4 regions of the Hoeflea ulvae genome follow, and region 2 is predicted to be linked to each of the others. Evidence: predicted binding sites of a transcription regulator. Region 2 holds the regulator's gene; each other region holds the start of a gene.
What was found. Region 2 encodes PhoB, which activates phosphate uptake and scavenging genes when phosphate is short. Its sites were predicted from a motif close to TGTCATNNANCTGTCAT; they were not measured.

Region 1 (7,721 bases), 820 kb from region 2:
TTGCCGAACCGCTCGAGGCAGAGGCGCTGCATGAGGCGCTCTGTGCCGAGTTTCGTCTGGCAAGCCATGACGAGCGCCTGGGCGTGCTGCGCGCCCACCCGGATCTGGCCGGAAAGCTGGCGATCGCCGGAGATCTGACCGAGGAATCGCGGTCGGAACAGGCCGGAGCCGGGCTTGACCGCCTCAGCCCCGAAGACCATGCCCGCTTCACCGAACTCAACAGCCGCTACATGCGCGATTTCGGATTTCCCTTCATCATCGCGGTCAAGGGCCACACCGAGGACAGCATCCTTGCCGCCTTCGAGGCCCGCGTCGACAATGACCCTGAAACCGAATTCGAAACCGCCTGCGCTCAGGTCGAGCGGATCGCCGGTTTCCGTGTGGCAGCGCTGCTGGCAGAAGAATGAGCGCGATGCAGAAGCTTGAACTCGAGCCCCTGACCGCGGACGCCTTTGCGCCTTTCGGCACGGTGCTGGACACCGGCGCCGCCGAAATCCGGATGATCAATGGCGGCACCACCGAACGCTTTCATGCGCTGGCCATGGCCGACACCGAAACCGGGGGCGGCCGCACCATCCTGTCACTGTTTCGCGGCCAGCCGCGCAGCTTTCCCTATGCCGTCGACATGATGGAGCGCCATCCGCTGGGCAGCCAGGCCTTTTTCCCACTCACCCCGCGGCCCTGGATCGCGGTGGTCGCACCGGATGAGAATGGCCGCCCCGGCAGCCCGCGCGCCTTTGCCGTTGCCGGCCATGTCGGGGTTCAATATGCCCGCAATGTCTGGCACCACCCGCTGATCGCGGTGGGAGCGCCAAGCGACTTTCTGGTGATGGACCGGGAAGGCGACGGCAGCAATCTGGAAGAATTCAGCTATGATCAGGCTTACATGATCATGGACCCAACCTGACCAAGGAGACGCCCATGTCCGCTCAACCGCTTGGCACCGGACGCCTGACCACCCATGTACTCGACACCGCCCGTGGCTGCCCGGCCGCCGGAATGGCGATCGAACTGATGCGCATCGAGGGGGTGACCCATCATCTGGTCAAGACCGTCCACACCAATGCCGACGGCCGCGTCGATGCCCCGCTGCTGTCGGGTTCCGAACTTGCTGCCGGCGTCTATGAGCTGGTGTTTCACGCAGGCGACTATCTGCGCTACGCGGGTGATCCTTTGCCGGAACCTGCCTTTCTCGACACGATCCCGATCCGCTTCGGCATTGCCGATATCGGTGCCCATTACCACGTGCCGCTGCTGATCTCGCCCTATGGCTATTCGACCTATCGCGGCAGCTGACGCAGGGGCAGCACATCGTCCGGTCCCGCCGCCGGGCGGGACGTCAAGGTGAGCTGTCTCGGGGAGGGGGCGGAACTTTGTCCGGTCCGGAAAAAGCGAAAGCCGCGTGGCAGTACATCCGTGCTCACGCGACTTATAAGTGATCCTCGAAAAGACCACTGCTGATACACAGCTTGCAGGAACAGTCTTAACGAAGGGTTAAGACAATAATGTGACAGCGCGAAAATTATTCGCCGCCTCAGTCCTGAACCGCTTCTCCGGCGACATAGACCTGGCGCACCGAACGGTCGTCGCCCAGGGTTTGCAGCAGGAACAGCTCCTCTTCCAGCGTCCCCACCGTTTCCATCCTGATCCGCATTGCCGGCGTCGCACCGGCGTCCAGCGCGATGATGTCGGCATCGGTTCCCGGCTCCAGCGTGCCGATCCGGTCGGAAAGCCCCAGCGCCTCGGCATTGCCGAGGGTGGCTTGCCAGTAACTTTCGATCGGCGGCACGCGGTGACCGCGCAATTGCTGGATCTTGTAGGCCTCATCCAGTGTGCGCAGCAGCGAGTAGCTTGAGCCGCCGCCGATATCTGTGGCAATGGCGGTGCGTATGCCATGTTGCCTGATCCGCTTGAGATCGAACAGGCCTGAGCCGAGAAACAGGTTCGAGGTCGGGCAGTGCACCGCAACCGATCCGGCTTCCGCGATTGCCGCCATTTCCCGGTCGGACAGATGGATGGCGTGGCCGAGCAGCATCCTGTCGGTCAGCAGCCCGTGCCGCGCATAGACATCGGTATAGTCCAGCGCCTCGGGGTAGAGCTCCAGCGTATAGGCGATCTCGGCGTCGTTTTCCGACAGATGCGTCTGGATCAGCAGATCCGGATGCTCGCGCGCCAGCGTGCCAGCTGCTTCGAGCTGTTCGGGCGTCGAGGTGATGGCGAAACGCGGCGTGATGGCCACATGATTGCGGGCCTTGCCATGCCAGTCCGCGATCACCGCCTTGGTGTCGTCATAGCTCGATTGCGGCGTGTCGGTAAGCGCTGGCGGAGCATTGCGGTCCATCATCACCTTGCCGCCGACCATCAGCAGGTTGCGGCGGCTGGCCTCGGCGAAATAGGCGTCGGCCGAGCCCTTGTGCACCGAACAATAGGCCGCGGCCGTGGTGGTGCCATGGCGCAGCAGTTCATCGAAGAACAGGGAGGCAAAGCGGGCGGAATGCGCCGCGTCGGCAAAGCGCTGTTCCTCGACAAAGGTATAGGTGTTGAGCCACTCCAGCAGATTGGCCGCATAGCTCGCCGTCACCTGCATCTGCGGGAAATGAATATGCGGATCGATGAACCCGGCCATCAGGAGAAAGGGCCGGTGGTCGATGATCTCGATGCCGGCGGGGGCCCTGGCCATCACGTCGCCATAGGCGCCGGAGGCCGAGATCCGCCCGTTTTCGACGAGTACCGCGCCGTCTTCCTCGTAGACATAGCTGGCATGGTCGTCCCGCGCTTGCGGCCTCGATCTGAAGCTGAGCGTGCGTCCGCGCAGAAGTCTGGCTGTCATTGAGTGTTTCCGCCGGCAATTGTTGATTCATACCAGGCGACGAACAGCGCGCGTTCTTCCGGCTCGACATAGGTGATGTTGCCTGGCGGCATGGCATGGCTGCGTCCGGCCTGCAGATAGATGTCGCGGGCGTGACGGGCGATGTCGGAGGCCGTCTCGAGCCTTACATCCTTGGGCGCATGGGCAATCCCGTCCCAGAACGGCTCGGCTGCATGGCACATCGAGCAGCGCCCCATGATGGTTTCGCTCACCGCTTCGAAATGGACATTGTCGACAAAGCGCTGCTGGACCGGTGCCAGCGAGGCTTCCTCGATCACCTCGTCGGTGCGCGGCAGGCTCGACAGCCAGATCACGGCGATGAACAGCGCCACGGTCGCAGCCCAGGTCCAGTGCGGCTTGCCCTTGCGCGCATGCACGGTGTTGAACCAGTGGCGGATGGTGACGCCCATCAGGAACACCAGCGCTGCGATCAGCCAGTTCCACTGCGTGGCGAATGCCAGCGGATAATGGTTGGACAACATCAGGAAGATCACCGGCAGAGTGAGATAGTTGTTGTGCAGCGAGCGCTGCTTGGCAATCCGGCCATATTTCGGGTCCGGCGTGCGGCCCGCCTTGAGATCCGCCACCACGATCTTCTGGTTGGGGATGATGATCATCGCCACATTGGCGCTCATGATGGTCGCGGTGAACGCGCCCAGGTGCAAAAGCGCCGCCCGGCCGGTGAACACCTGCGTATAGCCCCAGGCCATCGCCACCAGCACCGCAAACAGCACCAGCATCAGCCCGGTGGTGTTCTGCCCGATCGGCGATTTGCACAAGAGATCATAGATGATCCAGCCGAACACGATCGAGGCCACCGAAATGCCGATTGCGACCGGCGCGCTGACATCCAGCACATTGACGTCGATCAGGTAGAGCTCGGCACCGGCATAATAAACCACGCACAGCATGGCGAAACCCGACAGCCAGGTGACATAGCTCTCCCATTTGAACCAGGTCAGGTGCTCGGGCAGGTTCGGCGGCGCCACCAGGTATTTCTGGATATGATAGAAACCGCCGCCATGGACCTGCCATTCTTCGCCGTAAGCGCCCACCGGCAGGCCCGGCCGCTGAACCAGGCCGAGATCGAGCGCGATAAAATAAAACGATGATCCGATCCAGGCGATGGCCGTGATCACATGCAGCCAGCGCACGGCAAAACTGATCCATTCCCAAAAGACTGGGTACTCGTACAGAAAATCGGACATCGGCGCCCTCGCACTTGGTGTTTATTTTGCAGTGCACATGATGCGCAATGCGGAGCTGAATGAAAAGCCCGGTTTGGCGCCGCGCGAATTTAATCAGTTCCCGGTTTTCCCTGATAATCGACCTGATTGCCCGGAGATATCAGGAAGTTCGTCTGAGGTTCGTTTTCCACAGCCACTGTCACATAGCTGTTTTCAATTGCGCGCTAGAACCGCTGCGGTTACGTTTCCCTTTCGGGTTACGTTCGTTTCCACGCGTTTCCCACTTTGGGAGGAGTTTACATGAAAAAGTTTATCGCCGCCGGCGTCGTCGCCGCACTGATGTCGGGCGTTGCGCCAGCCAGCGCCGCCACCCAGATCGATTTCTGGCATGCAATGACCGGACGCCTGGGAGAGCTTCTCGACGAGCAGGTCTCCAAGTTCAACGCGTCCCAGTCCGACTATGTCGTGGTCGCCACCAACAAGGGCAACTACTCCGAAACGCTCAATGCCGGCATCGCCGCATTCCGCGCCGGCGAACAGCCTGACGTTCTGCAGGTGTTCGAAGTCGGCACCGCCACCATGATGGGCGCCAAGGGCGCCATCAAGCCGGTCTATGAAGTCATGGCCGAATCAGGCCTGCCGTTCGACCAATCGGTCTATCTTGCAGCCGTGGCCGGTTACTACACCACCACCGAAGGCCAGATGCTGTCGCTGCCCTACAACTCGTCCACACCGGTTCTCTACGTCAACAAGGACGCCTTGACGGCAGCCGGTCTTGATCCGGAGATGGATCTGTCGACCTGGGAGCAGGTCGGAACCGCGCTCGATGCACTGAAGGAATCGGGCAACAAGTGCCCGCTGACCACCGCGTGGCAGAGCTGGGTTCATCTCGAAAACCTCTCCGCCTACCACAATGTTCCCTTTGCTTCGAAAGAGAACGGTTTTGCCGGCGTTGACACCGAGCTGAGCTTCAACGGCGACGTTCAGGTCAAGCACATCGACACGCTCGGCCAGTGGGCCAAGGACGGCAAGTTCATCTATTCGGGCCGTCGCAACGAAGGCGGCGCACCGTTCCGCGCCGGTGAATGCGCTTTGTTCACCGAATCCTCGGCCGGCTATGCCGGTGTGAAGAACGAAGCCACGTTCGACTTCGCCATCCGGCCGCTGCCCTACTGGAGCGATGTCGAAGGCGCCCCGCAAAACACCATCATCGGTGGTGCATCCCTGTGGGTGATGGAAGGCCAGACTTCGGAAGAGTACAAGGGCGTCGCCGCCTTCTTCAACTTCCTGTCGAGCTCCGACATCCAGGCCAAATGGCATCAGGACACCGGTTACCTGCCGATCACCATGGCGGCCTATGAAGCCACCAAGGCCTCCGGCTTCTACGACGAGAACCCCGGCACCGACATCTCGATCATCCAGATGACCGGCAAGGAGCCGACCGGCAACTCCAAGGGACTGCGCCTGGGCAATTTCGACCAGATCCGCGGCATCATCGATGAGGAACTCGAAGGTGTCTGGAACGGCGCGAAATCCGCCAAGGACGCGCTCGACTCGGCCGTCTCCCGCGGTGACGAATTGCTGCGTCGCTTCGAGCAGGCCAACCGCTAACTGCACTGATCCGGCGGCGCCCTTGCGGCTCCGCCGGTTTTCTCTTCCCGGTTGGTGATCCATGGAAAAACGCGTCGTCTTTAACAACCGCTGGCTGCCCTATCTGCTGGTCGCGCCGCAGTTGCTTGTCACCTTCGTGTTCTTCTTCTGGCCGGCAGGCCAGGCGATCTACCAGTCCGCCTTCATCCCCGATCCCTTCGGGCTCAAGACCCAGTTCGTCGGACTTGGCAATTTCGAATATCTCTTCGGCAACCGCTATTATCGCGAATCCTTCCTCACCACCGCGGTCTTCTCCGTGCTGGTGACCGTGTCCTCAATGTCGTTTGCCCTGTGGCTGGCGGTGCTGGCCGATCGCGTCATCAAGGGCTCGAGCGCTTACCGGACCCTGCTGATCTGGCCCTATGCGGTCGCGCCGGCCATTGCCGGGGTGCTGTGGCTGTTCATGTTCAATCCCTTCACCGGCATCATCGCCTGGATGCTGGCCCAGCTCGGCTACACCTGGAACCACACGCTCGATGGCGGCCAGGCCATGGCGCTGGTGGTGGCGGCCTCGGCCTGGAAGCAGATCAGCTACAATTTCCTGTTCTTTCTCGCCGGCCTGCAGGCGATCCCGAAAAGTGTCATCGAGGCCGCGGCGATCGACGGCGCCAGCTTTGCCCGCCGGTTCTGGACCATCATCTTTCCGCTGCTGTCACCGACGACATTCTTCCTGCTGGTGGTCAATGTCATCTACGCCTTCTTCGACACGTTCGGCGTGATCCACACCATCACGCAAGGCGGACCTCAGCAATCCACCACTATCCTTGTCTACAAGGTCTTTGCTGACGGCTTTGTCGGACAGGATCTCGGATCTTCGGCGGCGCAATCGGTGGTTCTGCTGGTGCTGGTCGGCATCCTCACGGTGGTCCAGTTCCGCTTCATTGAAAGACGGGTGCACTACTGATGAGCGGCATGGTCGAAAAACGCGGGATCGGAACCTGGCTCACCCATGCCGGGCTGATCATCGGCATTGCGGTGATCTGCTTTCCGATCTGGATCGCCTTCGTTGCCTCCACCGTCACCCAGGAAGATCTGATCCGGCCGCCGATGCCGCTGCTGCCCGGGCCGCATTTCTTCGACAACTATCTCGAGGCGCTGCTGACCGGTGGCGTAGCACCCGTGTGGCAGATGCTGCTCAACTCGCTGGTCATGGCGCTCGGCATCACCATCGGCAAGATCATCATCTCGCTGCTGTCGGCCTATGCCATCGTCTATTTCAAGTTCCGCTTCCGGATGCTGTTCTTCTGGCTGATCTTCATGACGCTGATGCTCCCGGTCGAGGTCCGCATCGTGCCGACCTATGAGGTGGTCGCCAGCCTCGGTCTGCTCAACTCCTACACCGGCCTGATCCTGCCCCTGATCGCTTCGGCGACCGCGACCTTCCTGTTCCGGCAATTGTTCATGACCATTCCCGACGAGCTGACCGAGGCCGCCCGCGTCGACGGCGCCGGCCCGATCCGCTTTTTCTTCGATATCCTGCTGCCGATGTCGCGCACCAATATCGCAGCCCTCTTCGTCATCCTGTTCATCTATGGCTGGAACCAGTATCTCTGGCCATTGCTGATCACCACCGATCCCTCGATGAACACCGTGATCATGGGCATCAAGCAGATGCTGCCGACCGGCGACCAGACCGTCGAATGGCCGGTGATCATGGCAACCGCCATGCTGGCCATGCTGCCGCCGGTTCTGGTGGTCATCGGCATGCAGAAACTCTTCGTCAAGGGCTTGGTCGAAAGCGAGAAATGAATTCAAATGGCTGAAATCAAACTTGAAGCGATCAAGAAAAGCTACGGACGCACCGAGGTCATTCACGGCATCGACGCCGAGATCCATGATGGCGAATTCATCGTCATCGTCGGCCCTTCGGGCTGCGGCAAGTCCACGCTGCTGCGCATGGTTGCCGGACTTGAAACCATCACCTCGGGCGAGATCCATATCGGCGACCGCGTCGTCAACGATCTGGAACCGCGCGAGCGCGACATCGCCATGGTGTTCCAGAACTATGCGCTCTA
Region 2 (7,721 bases):
ACCCGGCCAAGCTCGACAAGAAGGGCAATCTTGATCCGGCGGATCTGCAGAAGATTACCACATTCACCATCCAGCCGCTGATCCAGGCATCGCTCAAGACGATGATGGACGAGCGCGGCATTGCGGTGGAAGGGGTTGATGCCAAAGAAGCCTTCGCGCTGATTTCCAAGGAGGCGCCTGCACAATTGCGCCATTTCGTTCTGGCTGACCCGACGCAGATCGGCAAGACGGTGTCCTTCAACATGCTCGCGTCAGGCCGCATCGATGGCTACTACAAGGGCCGCGTAAGCATGGAATCGGCGGCGCTTGACCGCAATATCTCGCCCGCGCAACTGCAGCTGGCCGACGAGCTCAAACAGGCCGGCATTCTGGAATCGCGCTTCAACTGGTCTTTCTTCACCGCACCCGATGCCTCCGACACGCGGCCGGAAGCAGCCGGTCTGGGCGTTGCCATTCTCGGCTCGGCCTATATGATGCTGATCGTGCTGGTGCTGGCATTGCCGATCGGCGTCGCCGCCTCGATCTATCTTGAGGAATTCGCGCCTCAAAACCGCTGGACCGACCTGATCGAGGTCAATATTGCCAATCTGGCTGCGGTTCCCTCCATTGTCTTCGGCATTCTCGGCCTGGCGATCTTCATCAATTTTGTCGGCCTGCCACAGTCCGCACCGATTGTTGGCGGTCTTGTGCTGACGCTGATGACGCTGCCGACCATCATCATCGCCACCCGCGCCGCGCTCAAGGCGGTGCCGCCCTCGATCAACGATGCCGCGCTTGGCATCGGCGCATCGAAAATGCAGGCAATCTTTCACCACGTCCTGCCGCTCGCAGCACCTGGCATTCTCACCGGCACGATCCTCGGGCTTGCTCAGGCGCTGGGTGAAACAGCACCTCTGCTCTTGATCGGCATGGTGGCCTTCGTGCGCGAATATCCAGGCGCGCCGCCGGAAGGCTTCTTTGATCCCGCATCGGCGCTTCCGGTCCAGGTCTACAACTGGACCCAGCGCGGCGATCCGGCCTTTGTCGAGCGGGCATCGGGCGCCATCATTGTGCTGCTGGTGTTTCTCCTGATCATGAACGCCATAGCCATTCTGCTGCGCCGCCGCTTTGAACGCCGCTGGTAGATGCCAAAGATGCAATCGCACAAACGACCAAGCCCTGAGTATACTGAAATTGTTGAAGGGAAGACGGAGATGAACATCATGTCGGAAGCGGCTACGGAAAGAGCGGTCACCGCAGCGGTTGACCAGTTCGAGATCAAGATGCGCGGCACCGATGTCTGCGTCTACTACGGTGAGAAACAGGCGCTGTTCGACGTCAATCTCGAGGTCCGCAAGAACAGCGTGACCGCGCTGATCGGCCCGTCGGGCTGCGGCAAGTCGACATTCCTGCGCTGCCTCAACCGGATGAACGACACCATCGACATCTGCCGCATCACCGGCGAGATCACATTCGATGGCGAGAACATCTATGCCCCGATGATCGATGTCGTCGAACTGCGCGCCCGCGTCGGCATGGTGTTTCAAAAGCCCAATCCGTTCCCCAAATCGATCTATGAAAATGTCGTCTATGGTCCGCGCATTCATGGCCAGGTCACCACCCGCGCCGAGATGGACGAGATCGTCGAGCGCAGCCTGATCAAGGCCGGCCTGTTCAACGAGGTCAAGGACCGCCTGCATGAGCCGGGAACCGGCCTGTCGGGCGGCCAGCAGCAGCGGCTTTGCATCGCCCGCGCCATCGCCGTCAGCCCCGAAGTGATCCTGATGGACGAGCCCTGCTCGGCGCTCGACCCGATCGCCACGGCCAAGGTCGAGGAGCTGATCGATGAATTGCGCGAAAACTACACCATCGTCATCGTCACCCATTCCATGCAGCAGGCAGCCCGTGTGTCGCAACGCACGGCCATGTTCCACCTCGGCAAACTTGTCGAGGAAGGCCCGACCGACAAGATGTTCACCAATCCGGACACCAAGCTGACCCAGGATTACATCACCGGCCGCTTCGGCTAAGGCGACTGCCGCGCATGTCACGAATACAGGATTGAAGGATCACACAATGCCCGAAGCTCACACCGTCACAGCCTATGATGACGAACTCCGCTTCCTTGTGCGCCGCTTGTCGGAAATGGGCGGCATCGCCGAGCGCATGGTCGCAGACGCAGTCGCGGCGCTGGTCAATGCCGACACGGCGTCGGCGCAACGGGTCATCTCCGAAGACCTGCTGCTGGATGAGGGGGAGCGCGAGATCTACGACAAGGCAGTCCTGATCATCGCCAAGCGCCAGCCGATGGCGTCGGATCTGCGCGAAATCATCGGCTCGATCCGCATCGCCTCCGATCTCGAGCGCGTCGGCGATCTCGGCAAGAACATCGCCAAGCGGGTGATCGCGGTCCACACCATGGCGCAGCCGCGCAAGCTGGTGCGCGGGCTCGAGCACCTGGCCGAACTGGCGCTGACCCAGCTCAAGGAAGTGCTTGATGCCTTTGCCACCCGCTCGCCGGAACTTGCGCACAGCATCCGCGAGCGTGACGAGGAAATCGACGCCATCTACACTTCGCTGTTTCGCGAATTGCTGACCTACATGATGGAAGATCCGCGCAACATCACCGCCTGCACCCATCTGCTGTTCTGCGCCAAGAACATCGAGCGGATCGGCGATCACGCCACCAACATTGCCGAAACGGTCTATTATGTTGCCACCGGCGAGCAGCTGTCCGCTGACCGTCCCAAGGACGATGACACCGCCAGCATGATCGCGCCCGGTCCGGGCGCGTCGTGATACTGCGGGGAGTAAGCTGATCATGGCCATGAGCCCACGCATTACCGTTGTCGAGGACGAGGAAGCACTCTCGGTGCTGCTTCGCTACAATCTGGAATCCGAAGGGTATGAGGTTGATACCGTCTTGCGCGGTGACGAAGCTGAAATCCGGCTGCAGGAACGGGTGCCGGATCTCCTGATCCTGGACTGGATGCTGCCGGGGATTTCCGGCATCGAACTGTGCCGGCGTTTGCGCGCCCGGCCTGAAACCGAACGCCTGCCGATCATCATGCTGACCGCCCGCGGCGAGGAAAGCGAACGGGTCCGCGGACTTGCAACCGGCGCCGACGATTTCGTCGTCAAGCCGTTCTCCACCCCCGAATTGCTGGCCCGGGTCCGGGCCATGCTGCGCCGGGCGCGGCCCGAAAGCATCTCGACGCAGCTCAAGGTCGGTGACATCGAGCTGGACCGCGAAACCCACCGGGTGCGCCGTCGCGGCCGTGACGTCAAGCTGGGGCCGACCGAGTTCAAGCTTCTGGAATATCTGATGAGCTCGCCGGGCCGGGTCTATTCGCGGGCGCAACTGCTCGATGGCGTCTGGGGCCATGATGTCTATGTCGACGAACGCACGGTCGATGTCCATGTCGGCCGGTTGCGCAAGGCGGTCAATCTGTCGGGCATGCGCGACACCATCCGCACCGTGCGCGGCGCCGGCTATTCGATCGAGGCCTGACGCAAGGCGTCAGCCGATGATGGTATCACCAGCGCGGCCGGCATCTTGCGCCAGCCGTGATCTCCGCGTCAGCGGGTCTGATCGCTGGCGTCACCGGTCCCCAAACGTACAAAGCCCGGATCGATGCGATCCGGGCTTTGCAAATCCTCGATACAGCGCGGTTCAGCGGGCGCGCTTGCGCTCGCTGGAAGGCTGGAACGCCAGCTTGGCGTGGTAGCCGCAATAGGGCGACGCTTCACCGGAATCATTGCCGCAAAAGTGAAAGCCGTCCTGCAACGGATCGCCGAGCGGCCATTTGCAGGTCCGCTCGGAAAGTTCGATCAGCGTCAGGCGACGCGAGATCGGCACCACGACATCGTCGATCGGCCGTGTGTCGACATCTTCCACGGCGACGACGTCAAGCTCTTCCTTCAGGGCCGCGCCACCGCTTGAGCGGCTGACGGTGCGGGTTGTCTGTGTGGCCGTGCGTCCGGCGTAATTCGGTGCGCGCGGTGCTGCGGTTGTGCGCTTGGTGCGCACTGCCGACTGACCACCGCTTTTGGCCCGGCCGGGAAGGTTGAGGCGGTGCACCTTGCCGATCACCGCATTGCGGCTGACGCCGCCAAGCTGTGCCGCGATCTGACTGGCGCTCAGCCCGTCTGCCCAGAGTTTCTTGAGTCTCTCAACCCGTTCATCAGTCCAGTTCATGCCTTGGTCTCCGTATATCCCGTGTTCCGGGATGGCAGAATCCCTCACCGCAGCTCCGGATGTCCGGAGCTCATACGCTCGGTTGCTGTGAGGTGAATAGGGTCCGCCGCGAACGTCTAATTCATGTTTTCAACTTAGTGGTCGCATGACTTTATGACAAGAGTCAGGCGAATCATGGTGATTCCTTTTTGCGGTTTTCCCCAACTTACCGAAAAAGCAAGTCCCCCGGCCTTGCCACGCTTCTCAAGCCGCCGCGCAATCGGCCCGGGCCATGGTATGATGCAGAACGCGGCGGGTGTTGCGGGGGCGGAGCCCCGGCTCATTGACAGTCCAGACCGAAATGTAAATAGTGCCCACGCCGCCCCGGAATGGGCGGCATTTTTGGTTTTCCGGCACTGGGTGACTGGGCGGAACGCAACAACCTCCGCCAAGCGTCGGTCAAAGCACCGATGCCCGGTGTCCAATGGGAGATGAGCGCCATGGCTGATGTCAAGCCGCTTTATGATACGTACAACCGGGTTCCGCTGGTGTTCGAACGCGGGCATGGCGTCTGGCTGGAGACAGATACCGGTGAGCGCTATCTCGATTTTGCCGCAGGCATCGCCGTCAATTCGCTCGGCCATACTCACCCGCATCTTGTCGAAGCGCTGAAGGCGCAGGCCGACAAGCTGTGGCATCTCTCCAATGTCCACGAAATTCCTGGCCAGACCCGCATGGCCGAACGGCTCACCCGGGTGACCTTCGCCGACAAGGTGTTCTTCACCAATTCAGGCGCGGAAGCACTCGAATGCGCCATCAAGACCGCGCGCCGACATTTCTATGTCAACGGCCAGCCGGAGCGCTACCGCATCATCACCATGGAAGGCGCGTTTCATGGTCGCACACTGGCAACCATCGCCGCCGGCGGCCAGGCCAAGTATCTTGAGGGCTTCGGCCCGAAGGTCGAGGGTTTCGATCAGGTGCCGTTTGATGATCTCGACGCCGTCAAGGCGGCCGTCACCGAACACACCGCAGCCATTCTTGTCGAGCCGGTGCAGGGCGAGGGCGGTGTCCGCCCGCTGTCGAGCGAGACCCTGCGGGCGCTGCGCGAGCTCTGCGACGAACAGGGGATCCTGCTGGTTCTGGACGAGGTCCAGTCCGGTGTCGGACGCACCGGCAAGCTGTTCGCCCATGAATGGGCCGGGATCGAGCCCGACATCATGGCGATTGCCAAGGGCATCGGCGGCGGTTTCCCGTTCGGCGCCTGCCTGGCCACCGCCGAGGCCGCCGACGGCATGACCTTTGGCACCCATGGCACCACCTATGGCGGCAATCCGCTCGCCATGGCGGTCGGCAACGCCGTGCTCGATGTCATCCTCGACGAGGGTTTTCTCCCGCATGTCAACGACATTGCGCTGCTGTTGCGGCAGGGACTGGCCTCGCTCAAGGACCGCTATCCGGATCTGATCAAGGACGTGCGCGGAACAGGCCTGCTGCTCGGCATCCAGTGCGCCAAATCCAATGCCGATCTGGTGATGGCCATGCGCAACGAAAACCTGCTCGGCGTGCCCGCCGGCGACAATGTCGTCCGCTTGCTGCCGCCCCTGATCGTGACCGCCGAAGAGGCCCGAGAAGCCCTTTCCAGAATAGAGGCGGCGCTCGACATGCTGTCTCACAAATCCCCTTAACCGGACTGGATCCCATGACGCAGACCAAATCCGACGGAACCCGCCACTTTCTTGACCTCTCCGCTGTCAGCGCGGCCGATCTGCGCGCCATGCTTGATGCGGCGCGCGCCGCCAAGGCAGACGCTGAGAGCGATCGCCCGCTCGCCGGCAAGATGCTGGCGATGATCTTCGAAAAGCCCTCGACCCGCACCCGGGTGTCGTTCGATGTCGGCATGCGCCAGCTCGGCGGCGAGACCCTGTTTCTCTCGGGCACAGAGATGCAGCTGGGCCGCGCCGAGACCATTGCCGACACCGCCAAGGTGCTGTCGCGCTATGTCGACATGATCATGATCCGCACGCTTGACCATTCGCGCATGCTGGAACTGGCCGAGCACGCCACCGTACCGGTGATCAACGCGCTGACCGATGACACCCATCCCTGCCAGATCATGGCCGATATTCTCACCTTCGAGGAGCATCGCGGCCCGGTGAAAGGCAAGACCCTGGCCTGGACCGGTGACGGCAACAATGTGCTTCATTCGCTGATCGAGGGCGCCGGCCAGTTCGGCTACCGGATGCAGATTGCCACACCGGCAGGTTCCGAGCCCGATGCACGATATGTCGACTATGCCCGCAAGCTCGGTGCCGAGATCGACCTTAGCGCCGATCCGGAGCGTGCCATCAAGGGCGCCGACTGCGTCATCACCGACACCTGGGTGTCGATGAACCAGGAACACAAGGCCCGCGGCCACAATGTCTTCCTGCCCTATCAGGTCAATGAGAGCCTGATGGCGAAAGCCAATCCGGACGCTTTGTTCATGCATTGCCTGCCGGCCCATCGTGGCGAGGAGGTCACCGACGGGGTGATGGATGGACCGCAATCGGTGGTGTTTGACGAAGCCGAAAACCGGCTTCATGCGCAAAAGGCGGTGATGCGCTGGTGCATGGGCGTCCTTTAGCCCTCTGGCGCTTTTGCCGGACAGTACCTATATGCGCCGTTTGTAATGTGAACGCGGATCATGCCTGGACAATCAGGGCAGGACGCAACACGCTCAACAATCGGGAATGATGATGGAAACCGATATCCAAACCCTCGGCGAGCCTGGCTTCGCCGGAGACGACAGTGTTCTGCCCTTCGATGTGGACGGTCTGGATGTGCGCGGACGCACCGTGCAGCTTGGACCGATGATCGATGCAATCCTTGCGCGGCATTCCTATCCGGAGCCCGTGGCGCGGCTGCTTGCCGAAGCCATCGCGCTGACGGTGCTGCTCGGGACCTCGCTCAAATTCGAGGGCAAGCTGATTGTCCAGACCAAGGGCGATGGCCCCGTGGATCTTCTCGTGGCGGACTTCACCACGCCGGGAAACCTGCGAGCCTACGCCCGTTTTGACGAAGAGCGCCTTGCCGCAGCCCAGGCCGCGGGGATGACCAGCCCTGCCGAGTTGCTCGGCACCGGGGTGCTCGCCTTCACCATCGACCAGGGCGAGTACATGCAGCGCTATCAGGGCATTGTCGAAATGAAGGGCGAAACGCTGGAAGCCATGGCGGAGACCTATTTCCGCCAGTCCGAGCAGATCCCGACGCTCGTGCGGCTGGCCGTGGGGGAACTGTTTGACCGCGACAGCGACGGCAACCCGCGCCAGAGCTGGCGCGCCGGCGGCATCGTCGTGCAGTTCCTGCCGCAGTCACCCGAGCGGATGCGCCAGCCCGACCTTCCCGGCGGCGATGCGCCCGAGGGCATTGAGGAACCGTTCCACAATGATGATGACGGCTGGGCCGAGGCCAAGGCGCTTGTCGGCACCGTGCAGCCCGGTGAACTGACCGATCCGGAAGTCGGCGCCGAACGCCTGCTCTACCGGCTGTTTCATGAACGCGGCGCCAAGGTCTATCCGCCTGT
Region 3 (7,721 bases), 2.4 Mb from region 2:
AACGGCTGCCGAGAGCGGTGAGAAAGTCACCCGCGTCTCCGACATTCTGGGCGATGAAGGGCTGATCGAGGACGATCCGGTAACGGACGCCTCCCGCCCGGTGGCCGATATCACCCGCACGCCGACGGAATACCCGATGGGACGTGATGCGCGGCTGCAGACGCTGGCGCGTGGCGACGAGGGATTTCTGCTCGCACTCGCCTATTCGACCCAGCGCGGCTATGCCCGCAGCCACCCTTTTGCCGGTGAAATCCGCATCGGCGAAGTCGATGTCGAGGTGGTGATCCCCGAACTCGGTTTTACCGTCGCGATCGGCCGGGTGAAACTGACCGAATGCCAGATGGTCAACCAGTTCCAGGGCTCGGACAAGGCGCCGCCGCAGTTTACTCGCGGCTACGGGCTGGTCTTCGGTCAGGCCGAGCGCAAGGCGATGGCGATGTCATTGTGCGACCGGGCGCTGCGCGCATCCGAACTCGGCGAGGACATTGTTGCGCCGGCGCAGGACGAGGAATTCGTGCTGTCGCATTGCGACAATGTGCAGGCGACCGGTTTTGTCGAGCACCTCAAACTGCCGCACTATGTCGACTTCCAGGCCGAACTCGATCTGGTGCGCCGCATGCGCACTGAGCATTTCGAGGCCGCAGCGAAGGCGGGAGACGACACCGCTGCCGAGGATGACACGAAGGAGGCCGCGGAATGAACGCGCTGACACAGGACACGAGCTCGCAGAATCTGGCGAGTTACAATTTCGCCTATCTCGACGAACAGACCAAGCGGATGATCCGCCGCGCAATCCTCAAGGGCATCGCCATTCCCGGCTACCAGGTACCGTTTGCGTCCCGCGAAATGCCGATGCCCTATGGTTGGGGCACCGGCGGGGTGCAGGTGACTGCGGCGATCATCGGGCGCGACGATGTACTGAAGGTGATCGACCAGGGAGCGGATGACACCACCAACGCGGTGTCGATCCGGGCCTTCTTCGCCAAGACCGCGGGCGTGGCAACGACAACCGCGACAGCCGACGCCTCGATCATCCAGACCCGGCACCGGATACCGGAAACGCCGCTGACCGAGGGCCAGGTTCTGGTCTACCAGGTGCCAATCCCGGAACCGCTGCGCTTCCTCGAGCCGCGCGAGACCGAAACCCGCAAGATGCATGCGCTCGAGGAATATGGCCTGATGCATGTCAAACTCTACGAGGACATCGCCCGCAACGGTCATATCGCCACGACCTATGCCTATCCGGTCAAGGTTGAGGGGCGCTATGTGATGGATCCGTCGCCGACGCCGAAATTCGACAATCCGAAAATGCACCAGTCCGAAGCGCTGCAACTGTTTGGCGCGGGCCGGGAAAAGCGGATCTACGCGATCCCGCCCTACACCGAGGTGGTCAGCCTTGATTTCGAGGATCACCCGTTCGAAATCCAGCATTTTGAGCAGCCCTGCGCGTTGTGCGGCGGCGAGCAGGTCTATCTCGACGAGGTGGTGCTCGATGACAAGGGAGGGCGGATGTTCGTCTGTTCCGACACCCATTATTGCGAAAGCCGCAGGGCCGATGGCCACCGTGGTGAGCTGTTGGGCGATGAAGCCGATGGCGAAATGGAGGCGATGTGATGAGCCTTTCTGAAACACTTGAAGCGTCGGTTGGGGGGATCACCTCTGCAGCCAAGCAGCCGCTGCTCAGCGTCGACAGCCTGACCCGGGTCTATGGCAACCGCATCGGCTGCACCGATGTCAGTTTCGATGTCTGGCCGGGTGAGGTGCTAGCAATTGTCGGGGAATCGGGCTCCGGCAAGACCACGCTGCTTAACTGCATTTCCTCGCGGCTGACGCCGACCTGTGGAACCGTGCGCTACCGGATGCGGGACGGGATAAGTGCCGGTATCTATAAGATGGCGGAAGCCGAGCGCCGCTATCTGATGCGCACCGACTGGGGTTTCGTACATCAGAACCCGATCGACGGGTTGCGGATGACAGTCTCGGCCGGCGCCAATGTCGGCGAGCGGCTGATGGCGGTGGGCAACCGGCATTACGGCAATATCCGCGGGGCTGCGATCGAGTGGCTCGAACGGGTGGAAATCCAGGCCGATCGCGTCGATGATCAGCCGCGCACCTTTTCCGGCGGCATGCGCCAGCGACTGCAGATCGCCCGCAACCTGGTCACCGAACCGCGGCTGGTGTTCATGGATGAGCCCACCGGCGGCCTGGATGTCTCGGTGCAGGCGCGGCTGCTGGATCTGTTGCGCGGGCTGGTCTCGGATCTCGGTCTTGCCGTGGTCGTCGTCACCCATGATCTGGCGGTGGCGCGGCTGTTGTCGGACCGGATGATCGTGATGAAGGAGGGCAGGGTGATCGAGGCCGGTCTTACCGACCGGGTGCTTGATGATCCGCGCGCGCCCTACACCCAGCTCCTCGTTTCCTCGATCCTGCAGGTTTAGCCCCATGAACACGCTGCTTGTTGCTTCAGACGTTCAAAAAACCTTCATCATGCATATGCGCGGCGGCGTCGAACTGCCGGTTGTCGCCAATGTGTCGTTTTCGCTGACAGCCGGCTCCTGCGCGGTGCTTGGCGGCCCGTCAGGGGTGGGCAAGAGCTCGATCCTGAAGATGCTCTACGGCAATTACGGCACCGACAGCGGCCAGATCCTGGTCAGCCATCACGGCCGTCACATCGATGTCGCCAGCGCCGATCCGCGCCTGGTGCTGGAGATCCGGCGCGACACCATCGGCTATGTCAGCCAGTTTTTGCGGGCGGTGCCGCGCGTGTCGGCACTCGATGTGGCGGCGGAACCGCTGTTGATCCGCGGCGTCGAGCGCGAGGTGGCGCGCCAGCGGGCGGCCGATCTGTTTGCCGAACTGAATCTGCCGGAAAAACTCTGGTCGCTGCCGCCGGCGACCTTTTCCGGCGGCGAACAGCAGCGCGTCAACATTGCCCGCGGCTTCATCACCGATCACCCGATCCTGCTGCTCGATGAACCGACGGCGTCGCTGGACGCCGCCAACCGCGAAGTGGTGATCGATCTGATCGCCCGCAAGAAGGCCGATGGCGCAGCACTGCTGGGCATTTTCCACGACCAGGACGTGCGCAATGCAGTGGCCGATCACATCATCGATGTAGCGGCATTTGCCGCCGGAAAGTCGGCGGCATGACCAAGCTGTCGGAAACACCGCTGGTGCATCCCACGGCGAAAATCGTGGAGTCCACGCTGGGTCGCTACACCGAAGTCGGCGCCCATAGCACGGTGTCGCATTCGACGATTGGCGATTATTCCTATTGCGTCGAGAACACCCAGATTGCCTATGCGACCATCGGCAAGTTCGCCAATATCGCCAGCCATGTCCGGATCTATGCCAGCATGCATCCGATGCAGCGCGCCTCGCAGCATCATTTTTCCTACCGCTCATCCTGGTATTTCGACGGCGAGAGCGACGACCCCGAATTTTTCGACTGGCGCGCCGGGCAGGGGATTTCGATCGGCCACGACACCTGGATCGGACATGGCGCAGTGGTGATGCCTGGCGTGAGCATCGGCAACGGCGCCATCATCGGCTCCAATGCGGTGGTCACAAAAGACGTCGCCGATTTCGCCATTGCCGTCGGCGTGCCGGCACGGACCATCCGGCAGCGTTTCTCGGACGATATCTCCGGCCGGCTTGACGCGCTGGCCTGGTGGGACTGGGAGCACGAACGGCTGCATGCGGCGCTCAAGGATTTCCGCGCGCTGCCGGTCGAGGCGTTTATCGAGAAGTATGAGGGCTAGGGTTCGCCCTGCCAGCGCTCCTCGAAAATCAGATCCTCAAGGGACAGTCTGCGGTTCCAGCCCTTGACCTCAAGTTCCGGCCGCTCATAGAGCTCGTCGACATAACCCAGGCAGAGATAGGCGACGATCTCGATCCGGTCCGGAATGCCGAGAATGGATTTGAGATCGGCGTCGCGAAAGATGCTTACCCATCCCATGCCGATGCCCTCGGCACGCGCGGCGAGCCACAGGTTCTGCACCGCGCAGACGGTGCTGTAGAGATCCATGTTGGAATTGTGGGTCTTGCCCAGAATGATCTTTCCGCCGCGGGTGCGGTCGCAGGTCACGCAGATGTTGAGCGGCGCCTTGCGGATGCCTTCAAGCTTGAGCGCGGCGTATTCGGACCGCTTGTGCTCGGGAAACATTGCGGCGGCTTCGTCATTGGCCTTGCCAAAGGCATGGGCGATGCGCTCGCGCACGGCCTGGTCCCGTATGGTGATGAAATTCCACGGCTGCATGAAACCGACAGACGGCGCATTGTGGGCAGCATTCAGCAACCGTCGGGTGACGTCTCCGGGTATGGGGTCGGGCAGAAACTGGTCGCGCACATCGCGGCGGGTGAAGATGGCCTTGTAGACGGCGTCGCGTTCAGCCGCCAGAAACGGCTCTGCTGCACGCAGCATGGATGTCTTCGGCATTGTTTGATCCCCCAACAATCCGTGAACACCCCGCAGCGCTGTCCGTGCGCTGAAAGGCTATGACATCTGGCCGGTCTTCTGACTTCGGATCATCTGGCCGGCGCGCCTTCCCGGGGCTTTCCCAGTGGCCTGTCGCGCGGACCATCCCCTTTACAGCGTTGGGCACGTTCCGGATTTTCACCGAATTCCCGATTCTCCCGCATCAGCGGGCACCAGACCTGCGCATAGGGCCACGGCGGAGACGGGAGCGCAAGCCCGTAAACGGCACAAATGCTGGCAGCTGACCCATTTGGAAGCGGGCTTGTGGGGAGTAACAAATCTGACATCAAACCGACATTGCCGCTTCACATGGCTGGGCTAGTCCAGTCCTCGAAAGTCACACGATCAACCGTGACCCCAGAGGAGCCAGTCCATGCTTGAATTGACCGACGTGACCCGACGCTTTGGCGCCAACATCGCTGTTGATTGCGTATCGTTGTCGATCCCGGAAGGGCAGATGGTCGGTATTATCGGTCGGTCCGGGGCGGGCAAATCGACATTGCTTCGGATGATCAACCGCTTGACCCCGACAAGCAGCGGCGAGATCCGATTTGAGGGCAAAACCGTGTCCGGGCTCGGCGGCGCGGACCTGCGCAACTGGCAGCGCGACTGCGCCATGATCTTTCAGCAGTTCAATCTGGTGCCGCGGCTGGATGTGCTGACCAATGTGCTGCTTGGCCGCCTTAACCACCGCTCGACGATCCTCAACATCCTCAATATCTTTACCATCGAGGAGCGCGCCAGCGCTCTTGCTGCCCTTGAGCGGCTCGGCATTGCCCAGACCGCATTGCAGATGGCGGGCACCCTGTCGGGCGGACAGCAGCAGCGTGTCGCCATAGCGCGAGCGCTGATGCAGTCGCCATCGATGGTTCTGGCCGACGAGCCGATCGCCTCGCTCGACCCGCTCAATGCGCAGATCGTTATGGATGCGCTCAGGGACATCAACGAGCGTGAAGGCATCACCGTGATCACCAATCTGCACACGCTCGACACCGCGCGCGCCTATTGCGAGCGGGTGATCGGCATGGCCGGCGGCAAGGTGGTGTTTGACGACTCGCCGACGGAGCTCACCACCAGCGCCGTGCGGATGATCTATGGCGCTTCCGGCGACGGCACCGAGATCTCCGAGAGCATCACCTCGACATCGATTTCCGCCGACCGCCCCGTGGTGCCGGTCAGGCCCAAATCCACCGGTCCGCTGCAGCCGGCGTTGAGCGCCAATACTGCAGTCGCCGGGGTCGCCTTGCCCGCGTGACAGGCCATACCCGACAAACAGCCGGCATCCCGCCGGATCTCACCAGGAGCAGATCAATGTTCAAGAAAGCCCTTCTCGCCGCGGCCTCGATTGCCGCTGTCACTGCCGCCCAGCCGGCCGCTGCCGAAGACCTCAAGGATTTCCGCATCGGTATCATCGGTGGCGAAAACGAAGCCGACCGGCTGCGCAATTTCCAGTGCATGTCAGACAAATTGCCGGAAGTTCTCGGCGTTGAAAAAGTCTCGCTGTTTCCGGCTGCCGATTATGACGGCGTGATTCAGGGCCTGCTTGGCGGCACGCTCGATTATGCGGAGCTCGGCGCTTCGGGCTATGCCAAGGTCTATCTCGAGGACCCCAAGGCGGTCGAGCCGATCCTGACCACCATCCAGACCGATGGCGCCACCGGCTATTACTCGGTCATGGTCGCGCGCAAGGATTCGGGCATCACCACGCTGGCTGACCTCAAGGGCAAGAAGCTCGGTTTTGCCGATCCGGATTCCACCTCCGGTTACCTGGTTCCCTCGGTGACCCTGCCTGCCGCCATCGGTGCGCCGATTGCCGAGTTTTTCGGTGAAACCGGCTTCGGCGGCGGTCACGAGAACCTGGTTCTCGAAGTGGTCAAGGGCAATTTCGATGCCGGCACCACCTGGGCTTCCGGCGTTGGCGAGTTCAAGGACGGCTACACCTCGGGCAATCTGAAGAAGATGGTCGACAAGGGTATCGTCGACATGGGTGACCTGGTCCAGGTCTGGCAGTCGCCGCTGATCCCGAACGGCCCGATCGTGGTTCGCACATCGATGGACACCGACATGAAGGCCAAGTTCAAGGATTTCATGATGGCCCTGCCGGAAAGCGATCCGGAATGCTTCTCGGCGATCCAGGGCGGCGACTACAAGGGCTTCACCGAAGTTGACGCCAGCTTCTATCAGGCGATCATCGACGCGCGCCGCGCCAAGATCGGCTCGTAAGCTTCACACCCACCGAACAACCGCGGTTCCTGCCAAAGGGGCCGCGGTTTGCCCTGTCGAGACAGGAATTCTCCATGACCACGCCGCGACATTCCCACATGGTTGCCGAGACCGAACGGCATTGGCAGGCGCTGGCCCGTCAGCGCCGGATCTATACCGGCCTGGGCCTTGCGCTTCTACTGCTGGCGCTGGCCGGGTCGCTGTGGTTTGCCAACGAGACCAATGCCGGCAAGTTCTGGGACCGGCTGCCGCATCTGTTCGACTTTTTCGGCGACCTGATCCCGCGCGACGGCTGGGAGATCTGGCGCGCGATGTTCGATCTCAAGAGCCCCTATGACGACGGCTCGCTGAAATATGACTATCCGGTCGGCCGGGTCTGGCTGACCGAGAGCCTTTACGTGCCCGAATATGTCTACAAGATGATCGAGACCATCAACATCGCCATCGTCTCCACCATCATCGGCTTCGTCTTCGGCTTCCTGTTGTGCTTTCTGGCCGCAGCCAATTTGACGGCGAGGGGCTGGCTGCGTGGCTTCGTGCGGCGGTTTCTGGAGATCCTGCGCGCCTTCCCCGAAATCGTCATTGCCGGTTTTTTTGCCGCGATCCTGTCGCTGGGGCCGGTGCCGGCGATCATCGCCGTGGCGATCCACACCATCGGTTCGCTCGGCAAGATGTTCTTCGAGGTGGTCGAGAACGCCGACATGAAGGCGGATGAGGGCTTGCGCGCCGTGGGCGGCAACTGGGTCGAGCGGGTGCGCTTCGGCATGGTGCCGCAGGTGCTGCCCAATTTCCTGAGCTACACCTTGATGCGGCTGGAAATCAATGTGCGCGCCTCGACCATCATCGGCGCAGTTGGCGGTGGCGGCATCGGCGAAGCCTTGCGCCTGTCGATCAGCCGCGGCCACGAGGCCAAGATCATCGCCATCGTGCTGCTGCTTCTGGCTACGGTCATTGCCGTGGACCAGTTTTCCGCCTGGCTGCGCAAACGCGTGGCGGGTGAACAATTCTTCGCCAGTGCCCG
Region 4 (7,721 bases), 3.2 Mb from region 2:
CCGCGTGCTGGAAAAGGATGAACTGGTCGTCCGCCTGTTCGGCATGGACGCCGACGCCGGGCCCAACGCCATCGAGCTCTATGTCGGCCGGCTGCGCCGCAAGGTCTCGGGCTCCGGGCTGGAGATCAGAACCCTGCGCGGCCTCGGTTACCAGGCGCTGACCATCAAATCCGAAGCGGTTGCCCGGTGAGCCTGGTGTCAGCCTATCCGACCGCAAGCCGCTCCCGCTCCATCGCCTGGCGGCTGACCCTGCTGCTGACGCTGCTGCTGACCATCGCCGCGGCGGGCACGGCAGTGGCAGCACTCAGCTATGGCCAGACCGCGGCGACGCGCGCCTTCGACCGGCTGCTGACCGGTGCGGCGCTGCAGATTGCCGAGCGCATCGGCGTTGTCGAAGGCGAAACCGTCATCGACATCCCGCTGTCGGCCTTCGGGCTGCTGTCGCTGGCCTCGGAAGACCGGATTTTCTACCGCATCATCGGCCCGGACGGGCAAACCCTGACCGGCGACGAGACCGTCCCCCTGCCCGACGCCACCGGCCAGCACAGCGGGCCGCTGCTCTACGATGCCGAATTCTCCGGCGAGGCCATTCGCGCCATCAGGATGCAGCGCTTTCTGGCTGAGCGCGCCGTGCGCGGCCCGATCACCGTGATCGTGGCGCAGACCCTGCGCGCCCGTTCCGAACTCGCCAACGAGATCGTCGCCCGCGCCGTCATCGGCGTCATCATCGCCGGCGGCGTCACTTTGGCTCTGGCGCTGCTGGCGATGCATCTGGCGCTCAGCCCGCTGCGTCGGGTGGAAAACGCACTGCTGGCGCGTGATCCCAAGGATCTGACACCCTTTTCCACCACCACGCCACGCGAGGTCGAGGCGCTGGTGGCCGCGATAAACCGCTTCATGGCCCGGCTCGACAGGCGGGTCGGCGCCATGCAGGATTTCGTCGCCGATGCGGCGCACCAGATGCGCACCCCGATCACCGCCCTGCGGGCACAGACCGAACTTGCGCTCGAGGAAGACGATCCGCAGAAGCTCAGGACGCTGCTCAGGCGGATCCGCGACCGGTCGGTCGGCGTCAGCCGCCTGACCGACCAGTTGCTCTCGCATGCGCTGGTCACCCACCGGGCCGATTCCGCCACGCTGGAATGCATCGATCTCCGCCGTGTCGCGGTCGAAGCCGAACGCGAAGCAAGGCGCACCGGCGGCGCCGAGGGGATCGAGCTCGATCTGCCTGCCGATCCGGTGATGGTCACCGGCGATGCCTTCAGCCTGCGCGAGGCGGCGCGCAACCTGATCACCAATGCGCTGGCGCACGGCAGGCCGCCGGTCTGCCTGACCGTCAGCCTCACCGGCAACGGCACAGCCTTGATCGCCGCCCATGACCAGGGCCCGGGAATGAGCACCGGCCAGCTCGAGCATATCGGCCAGCGCTTTGCCCGCGATGTTTCCAATCCGCAGAGCGCCGGGCTCGGCCTTGCGATCGTTGCCGAGGTCGCCGAGTTCCACCAGGGCTCGATCCGCACGGCGCAGCGTCCGGAAGGCGGCTTCGAGGTCGGCATCGAATTGCCGCTCGCCGATCTTTCAACCGCCATTGCCGCCGGGGAGACTGCCGAATGAGCCGCCGGTCAGTGTTTCTGTTGGGGCTTGTCCTGGCGCTTGCGGGCATGTCCGGCACGGCGCGCGCCGCTGAGACCGTCACCCGTTTCGAGGCGCATGGCAGCGGCTCGGCCAATCTGGTGATTGCCAGCGTCACCGATCTGGATTTCATGCGGCCGCTGATTTCCGCGTTCCAACAGGGCAATCCCGGCGTGGCGGTGACCTATATCGAGGACACCTCCAACAATCTCGACGCCAGCGTTTCCGGCGCCTGCGCCGATCGCACCTTCTATGCCGATCTGGTGATATCCTCGTCGATCGCCCAGCAGGTGCGCCTGGTCAATGGCGGCTGCGCCCGGGTGATCGGCAGCCCGGTGCTGACCAGCCTGCCCGACTGGGCGCAGTGGCGCGGCGAACTGATCGGCCTGACCTATGAGCCTGCCGTGATGGTCTACAACAAGGCGGCCTTCGCCGAAGACGGCCCGCCACGCAGCCGCTTTGACCTGATCGACCTGATGCGCCAGTCAGGCAAGCTCAACGGACGCATCGCCACCTATGACATCGAGGATTCCGGCGTCGGCTATCTGTTCGCCTTCCAGGATTCGACCGAGGCCAGCACCTGGGGCCGGCTGATCGAGGGATTCGGCCGCAACAGCGTCGCCACCTTCTGCTGCAGCTCATCGGTGATTGACCGGGTGGCCGATGGCCGCGCCTTTATCGGCTACAATGTATTGGGCTCCTATGCGCTGTCGCGCGCGGAAAAGGATCCGCGCATCGGCGTCATCCTGCCCACCGATTACACGCTGGTGCTGACGCGCGCCGGATACATCCCGCGGGAGGCCCGCGACGCCACCGCCGCGCGCGCTTTTCTGGAACTCGCCCTGTCACCGCAGGGACGCGCAATCCTTGACGGCGAGACCCGGCTGCTCACACCGCTGAGCGGTCCGGCGGCGCTGGCGCAGCTGGGCGAGGACGGGGAACCCGCACTTCGGCCCATTCCTCTGTCTCCGGCGCTGCTGGTGTCGCTCGACCGGGCCAAGCGGGCGCGGTTTTTATCGCAATGGCGCAAATCCGTGACCCCGCCCACCCCTTAAAGCACAGGGCCGGACGGGGTTTCCCGTCCGGCCCTGTTGTTCGCTGCAAGTCCTGGATCAGTTCGAGACGACCGCCAGCCCGTCCACCGTGAAGAACAGGGTTTCGCCGGAGCTGTCGTCAACACCGTCATTGTCCGTCACCACATAGGCCTTGCCGTTAGCATCGATGGCCAGGCCTTCGACCTTGTCGACCACATAGCCATTGAGCGATTTCAGGTCAGGCAGCAGATCGCGCACTTCTTCCTTTTCAACCAGCGGCAGGTCACCCCCCAGGGCCGCGGGAACCAGCTGGCTCATGGCGACGCGGTAGATCTTCTTGATCGCGGCTTTCTCACCGATCTGGTTGTCGCGTTCGAGGATATAGGCATATTCGCCATGGAACGCGATGTCGGACAGGCCGACCCAGCCCTTGTCGGCGGGGGCATCGAGCGCGTAGCGCACGGCACCCCATTCCTCGCTCTCGACATTGTAGGAGACGAGCTTGACTTCGCCTTTGGCGTCATCCTTCCAGGACCGCTGGACCGGCATCCACAGCACATCGCCATCACGGGCAATGCCTTCGAAACCGAAGCGGATTTCCTGTGCCTGCAATTCGGCCGGCAGCGGGATTTCCTTCTTGATCACGCCCTTGGCATTGACGTTGTAGAGCGCATGCGGGATCAGCCGGTCGCTGCGGCCTTCGGACGCCAGCCAGAAGCCGCCCTTGCCATCCAGCGTCACGCCTTCGATGTCGAGCTTCTGCGCCGGAGCGCCGCCGCGGGTGATGTCGAGTGCGGAGACAATGCGAGCGGGCGTCTGTGTCGCGTCGATGGTGAATATCCGCGGCTGATAGCCGTAGAAACTGTCATTGATGGCGTAGAGCGTGCCGGTCTTGTCCGGATCGGATTCGAGACCCGACAGGGCGCCCCAGCCGATGAGGCTGTCAGCCCCTTGCGAGGTGATCTGCGGATAGGCGGCAGGCGCTTCCTGCTGCTCATAGACCATGACATGGCTGCGCACGCCGCCGTCTTCGATCAGGTCGGCTTCATTGGCCGAAACCAGCAGATTGCGCGACGGCACAGCAACAAGTCCCTCAGGCGCAATGCCCGACGGCAGCAATTGCGTCAGAACCGGGGTGGCGAGGTCGCTGACGTCATAGACACCGATGATGGAAGCCCGTTCGGCGCCGACGAACACATAGGGCGTGCCGTTGAAGTTGCCGACCTCGATCGATTCCGGCTCGGCACCCTTGGCGTCGGAGCGCTTGTCCGGGTAATGACCGGCTTCAACGATGGCATATTCCAACGACATGCCGGAGTCGTAAACCACGCTGCCGTCCTTGTTGAAGATGGTCCAGCCGCGCGATCCGCCTTCATAATCGCCTTCATTGGCCGTGGCGAAGTGATCGTCGTCGATCCATTTCACCGCGTCGGGCTCGCGCTTGCGGTCGGCTTGCGTCTCGCTGAAATTCAACGCGCCGCGTTCATCGGTCAGGTCGGCATTTTCAAGCGTCACCGCACCTGCGGAGAAGTGCGAGATCACCTTGCCGTCGCGGCCGATCACCACCAGGTGGTTGTTTTCCTGCAGCGTCACGACGGTTTCGCCGAGACCATTGACGTCGACAAATTCCGGCTCCGGATCGTCCGCTCCGGTCTCGGCGAGCCCGGTCACATCGGTAAACCGCAGGCTGCCGCAATCGACAGCACCATCCCTGACGTCGATCATCGCCACCTGACCGGCCGGCATCTGCGGCAGGGCGCCGTCATTGAGGTCTTCATCGCGTTCATTCTCGATGGCGATCACCAGAAACGAACCGTCTTTGGCCTTGGCGATCGAATCGGGCTGTCCGCCCAGATCGCACTCCGCGGTCACCGCTTTGGTGTCGATGTCCACCGTCACCAGCTTGCCACCGACGGCCACGTAATCTTCAGACGTGTTGACGGCAACGAAGGCATTGGTGCCGATGATTGCCGCCGATGTCGGTTCACCGCCCAGAGCGACATTGCCCAGCGGTTTTGGCGCGGCAATATCGGAAATGTCGACGAGACCGACCACGCCCAGCGGGCTGTCGGTATAGACCAGCCGCATGCCGTCTTCGGTCGCGGCAATGATCTCGGACGAGGTTTCGCGATCCTGGTCCTCGCCCGCTGCCATGTTGAGCGGCGTGGCGAAGGATGCGACCCGGTTGAAATTCATCTCGGCAGCGGAGGCCGAGGCTGCAATCAGGGCAAGAGCAGAGGTGAAGCTGAGCAATCGTGTCATGTGGCAATCTCCCGGTTGTGATTTCCCGGATGTGGCACAGGCATGATTGCAGCATCATGACGGCTGGATGACGGTTTGATGAAGACCGCCACCTCCAGAATACCCGGCAGTCATGGATTCGCCGCAGGCTTCCCGTCCCGCGGCCTTGGCGGCCTGATCATCTGCGATCGGCAACTCGGAGGCCTGCACCTCGAGCAGCACCGCCGCCGCTCACAGCGCCAGCCGCAACCTTGCGCCGGCACTGCGCGAGCAGCAAGCCATCATCCGGTCGCCCTGCGCCCTTTCGGCTGACGACAACACCTTGTCGCGGTGGTCGATTTCACCATCGAGCACCCGCACCTCGCAACTGCCGCACAGGCCTTCCTCGCAATCGCTCGGCACATCAATCCCGGCGGCGCGCACGGCCTGAAGCAGCGTCTGCCCGGCGGCAACCGACAGTGTCAGGTCGGAATCCGCGAGTTCCACGGCGAAACCGGTGTCGTCAGCTTGCGCGAGACCTTCATCGCTGCTGAAGGCCTCGCAGGTGTAGCGCCCCTCGGGCAGATCCGCACACAGACGCCCGAGCTCATCAAGCATGCGCTGAGGACCGCAGGCATGGATCCTCGCGCCCTCGCTGGCAGACGCGATGATCGATGCCAGATCGGCGCGTCTGCCTTCGCTTGAGACATGCAGCACGAGGCTGGCGCCGTGGTCGGCAACGAGGCGGTCGACAAAGGCCATATGGTCGCGCGCGCGGCCGGCGTAATGCACCACGTAATTGCGCCCCAGCGCCTTGAGCCGGTCAGCCATCGCCACGATCGGCGTGATGCCGATCCCGCCAGCAATCAGCACATGCTGATCGGCCGCGTCCCCAAGCCGGAAATAATTCTTCGGGCCACGCATCCGCACGACCATGCCCGGCGCCAGCCGGGTGTGGACGAACGCGGAGCCGCCACGCCCCTCCGCCTCGCGCAACACCGCAACCGTGTAATTCGATGCCGACGGGTCACCGCACAGCGAATATTTGCGGGTAAAGTCACCGAGTACCAGATCGATATGGGCGCCCGGCGTCCAGGCCGGCAGCGGCAACCCGTCCGGGTCTTCAAGCCTCAGCAGCTTGATCCCCTGGGCGGCATCCTCAATGGCCGCAATGCGGACGCTGCGGGCGATTTCCTTGCTCGACGGCGCGCCGACCGGGAATGAAATGCTGGAGGCTGCAAGCGACGCGTCGGCGCGTTCCGGATTGCTGGCCGGGTCCCACTCGACAAAAAGCTTGTCCGGCCCGTGAAACGCCAGGCTGGGGAGGTAATCGTATTGCTGATCCTCGACCAGCCGCATATGCGGCAGCCGCCGGGCCAGCTCCTCGATGAAGATCCGCATCTCCAGCCGGGCGAAATTCTTGCCCATGCATTGATGGCTGCCATAGCCGAAGGTCAGGTGTTCGACAGCGCTGTCGCGATAGATATCGAGAAAATCGCCATTCTCGAAATGCCGCGGGTCGTGATTGGCCGAGGCGCTGACAATCAACAATTTGGCGTCCTTCGGGATAGTGACACCGGAAATCTCGCATTCCCGCGTCGCCTGCCGGCGCCAGGCCACCACCGAACCATCAAGCCGCAGGCACTCCTCCACGGCATTGGGGATCAGCGCCGGGTCCTTGCAGATCCGGTCCCAGACAAGCCGGTTGGACAACAGCAGCTTGAGCGCATTGGCGCTGGCCAGCGACGTGGTTTCATGTCCGGCGACGATGATCGCCATCATCATCGAGTGCAGATAGGAATCGGTGACGATGTCGGGGATTTCGGCATTCTTGCGGATGGCGTAGTGCATCCAGCCGGTACCGTCGGGTTGCCGGCGCATCCGGTCGAGCACCTGTCCCGAAAATTGCCAGAAACGGCCGACCGTATCGGCGACCTTGAGTTGCTCGTCCGGTGTCGGCTTGCCCCAGGTGTTGACGGTATGGGCGACCGAAAACTCCTTGAGCGTCTCCATGTCCTCCTTCGGCACGCCGAGAAAATGCAGCGCCACGGTCAGCGGTATTTCCCAAAACATCGCCTCGACCAGATCGGCCCGGCCGCTGTCGATGAAGGCATCGACCTTTTCGCGGGTGAGCCTGCGGATCATGTCCTCGTGTTCTGCGAGATTGGCCGGCAGAAAGTGATCCATCAGCGCCCGCCGCCGCTCCATATGCGCCGGTTCGTCCTCGTTCACCAGGGTCCGGTTCATGGCGTAATTGTAGCGTTTGAGCGTCTCGATCGCTACCGCACTTGGCGGCACCACTCGCTCCAGCGCAATTGACGGGGAGAAGGTGACATTGTCGCGAAACACCGCCTTGACGTCATCATAGCGGCTGACCACCCAGTATCCCAGTTGCGGGCTGTAAAACACCGGCTCCTGCTCGCGCGACCATTTCAGCGCCTCCGCCGGATTGGCCAGATAGGCAGGCGCAAAGGGATCGAATGCAGCGGCCTGCGGCGACACCGGACATCCGCCCGCCCCTGCATGCGCCGGGCAGCCCATCGCCTTGTCATCCGTCATCGCCAGTTCCTCCACCCGGTGCATAGAGCCGTAATACCGCATATTCACCCCTGATTTGCAAAGCAAACGGTGGAGATATGCGGCTGCGCCCTACCCGCGAAGACTGGTGCCGATTTCCTGCTCAAGGGCGAGATGATGCACCAGGTCGGACAGCGAGATCACGCCCACCAGCCTTTGCCCCTCGACGATCATCAGCTTGCGCCGCGGCATCAGGCCGATGCGCTTGAACACCTGATCAAGCGGCGTAGCGGGTGCGGCGGTGTTTTCGGGGCTTGC

Region 1: the regulator PhoB is predicted to act here: its motif matches at 4,254-4,270, upstream of ugpB (sn-glycerol-3-phosphate ABC transporter substrate-binding protein UgpB).
Region 3: the regulator PhoB is predicted to act here: its motif matches at 4,759-4,775, upstream of phnC (phosphonate ABC transporter ATP-binding protein).
Region 4: the regulator PhoB is predicted to act here: its motif matches at 4,985-5,001, upstream of OEG82_RS20145 (esterase-like activity of phytase family protein).

Annotation. Positions count from the first base shown of each region.
Region 1 is NZ_JAOVZQ010000001.1:1,843,386-1,851,106, forward strand. It holds gene uraD (2-oxo-4-hydroxy-4-carboxy-5-ureidoimidazoline decarboxylase) at 1-407, shown strand, start outside; gene OEG82_RS08590 (ureidoglycolate lyase) at 413-907, shown strand; gene uraH (hydroxyisourate hydrolase) at 922-1,296, shown strand; gene guaD (guanine deaminase) at 1,535-2,830, opposite strand; gene OEG82_RS08605 (urate hydroxylase PuuD) at 2,827-4,065, opposite strand; gene ugpB (sn-glycerol-3-phosphate ABC transporter substrate-binding protein UgpB) at 4,357-5,667, shown strand; gene ugpA (sn-glycerol-3-phosphate ABC transporter permease UgpA) at 5,729-6,610, shown strand; gene ugpE (sn-glycerol-3-phosphate ABC transporter permease UgpE) at 6,619-7,455, shown strand; gene OEG82_RS08625 (sn-glycerol-3-phosphate import ATP-binding protein UgpC) at 7,462-7,721, shown strand, end outside.
Region 2 is NZ_JAOVZQ010000001.1:1,027,648-1,035,368, forward strand. It holds gene pstA (phosphate ABC transporter permease PstA) at 1-1,124, shown strand, start outside; gene pstB (phosphate ABC transporter ATP-binding protein PstB) at 1,194-2,009, shown strand; gene phoU (phosphate signaling complex protein PhoU) at 2,056-2,778, shown strand; gene phoB (phosphate regulon transcriptional regulator PhoB) at 2,807-3,490, shown strand; gene OEG82_RS04895 (GcrA family cell cycle regulator) at 3,653-4,177, opposite strand; gene OEG82_RS04900 (aspartate aminotransferase family protein) at 4,657-5,844, shown strand; gene argF (ornithine carbamoyltransferase) at 5,859-6,782, shown strand; gene OEG82_RS04910 (Hsp33 family molecular chaperone) at 6,895-7,721, shown strand, end outside.
Region 3 is NZ_JAOVZQ010000001.1:3,463,843-3,471,563, reverse strand. It holds gene OEG82_RS16490 (carbon-phosphorus lyase complex subunit) at 1-700, shown strand, start outside; gene OEG82_RS16485 (alpha-D-ribose 1-methylphosphonate 5-phosphate C-P-lyase PhnJ) at 697-1,614, shown strand; gene phnK (phosphonate C-P lyase system protein PhnK) at 1,614-2,438, shown strand; gene phnL (phosphonate C-P lyase system protein PhnL) at 2,443-3,150, shown strand; gene OEG82_RS16470 (DapH/DapD/GlmU-related protein) at 3,147-3,761, shown strand; gene bluB (5,6-dimethylbenzimidazole synthase) at 3,758-4,438, opposite strand; cobalamin riboswitch at 4,490-4,670, opposite strand; gene phnC (phosphonate ABC transporter ATP-binding protein) at 4,851-5,732, shown strand; gene phnD (phosphonate ABC transporter substrate-binding protein) at 5,789-6,700, shown strand; gene phnE (phosphonate ABC transporter, permease protein PhnE) at 6,775-7,721, shown strand, end outside.
Region 4 is NZ_JAOVZQ010000001.1:4,218,305-4,226,025, forward strand. It holds gene OEG82_RS20130 (response regulator transcription factor) at 1-190, shown strand, start outside; gene OEG82_RS20135 (sensor histidine kinase) at 196-1,614, shown strand; gene OEG82_RS20140 (ABC transporter substrate-binding protein) at 1,611-2,687, shown strand; gene OEG82_RS20145 (esterase-like activity of phytase family protein) at 2,745-4,928, opposite strand; gene OEG82_RS20150 (cytochrome P450/oxidoreductase) at 5,139-7,445, opposite strand; gene OEG82_RS20155 (site-2 protease family protein) at 7,536-7,721, opposite strand, start outside.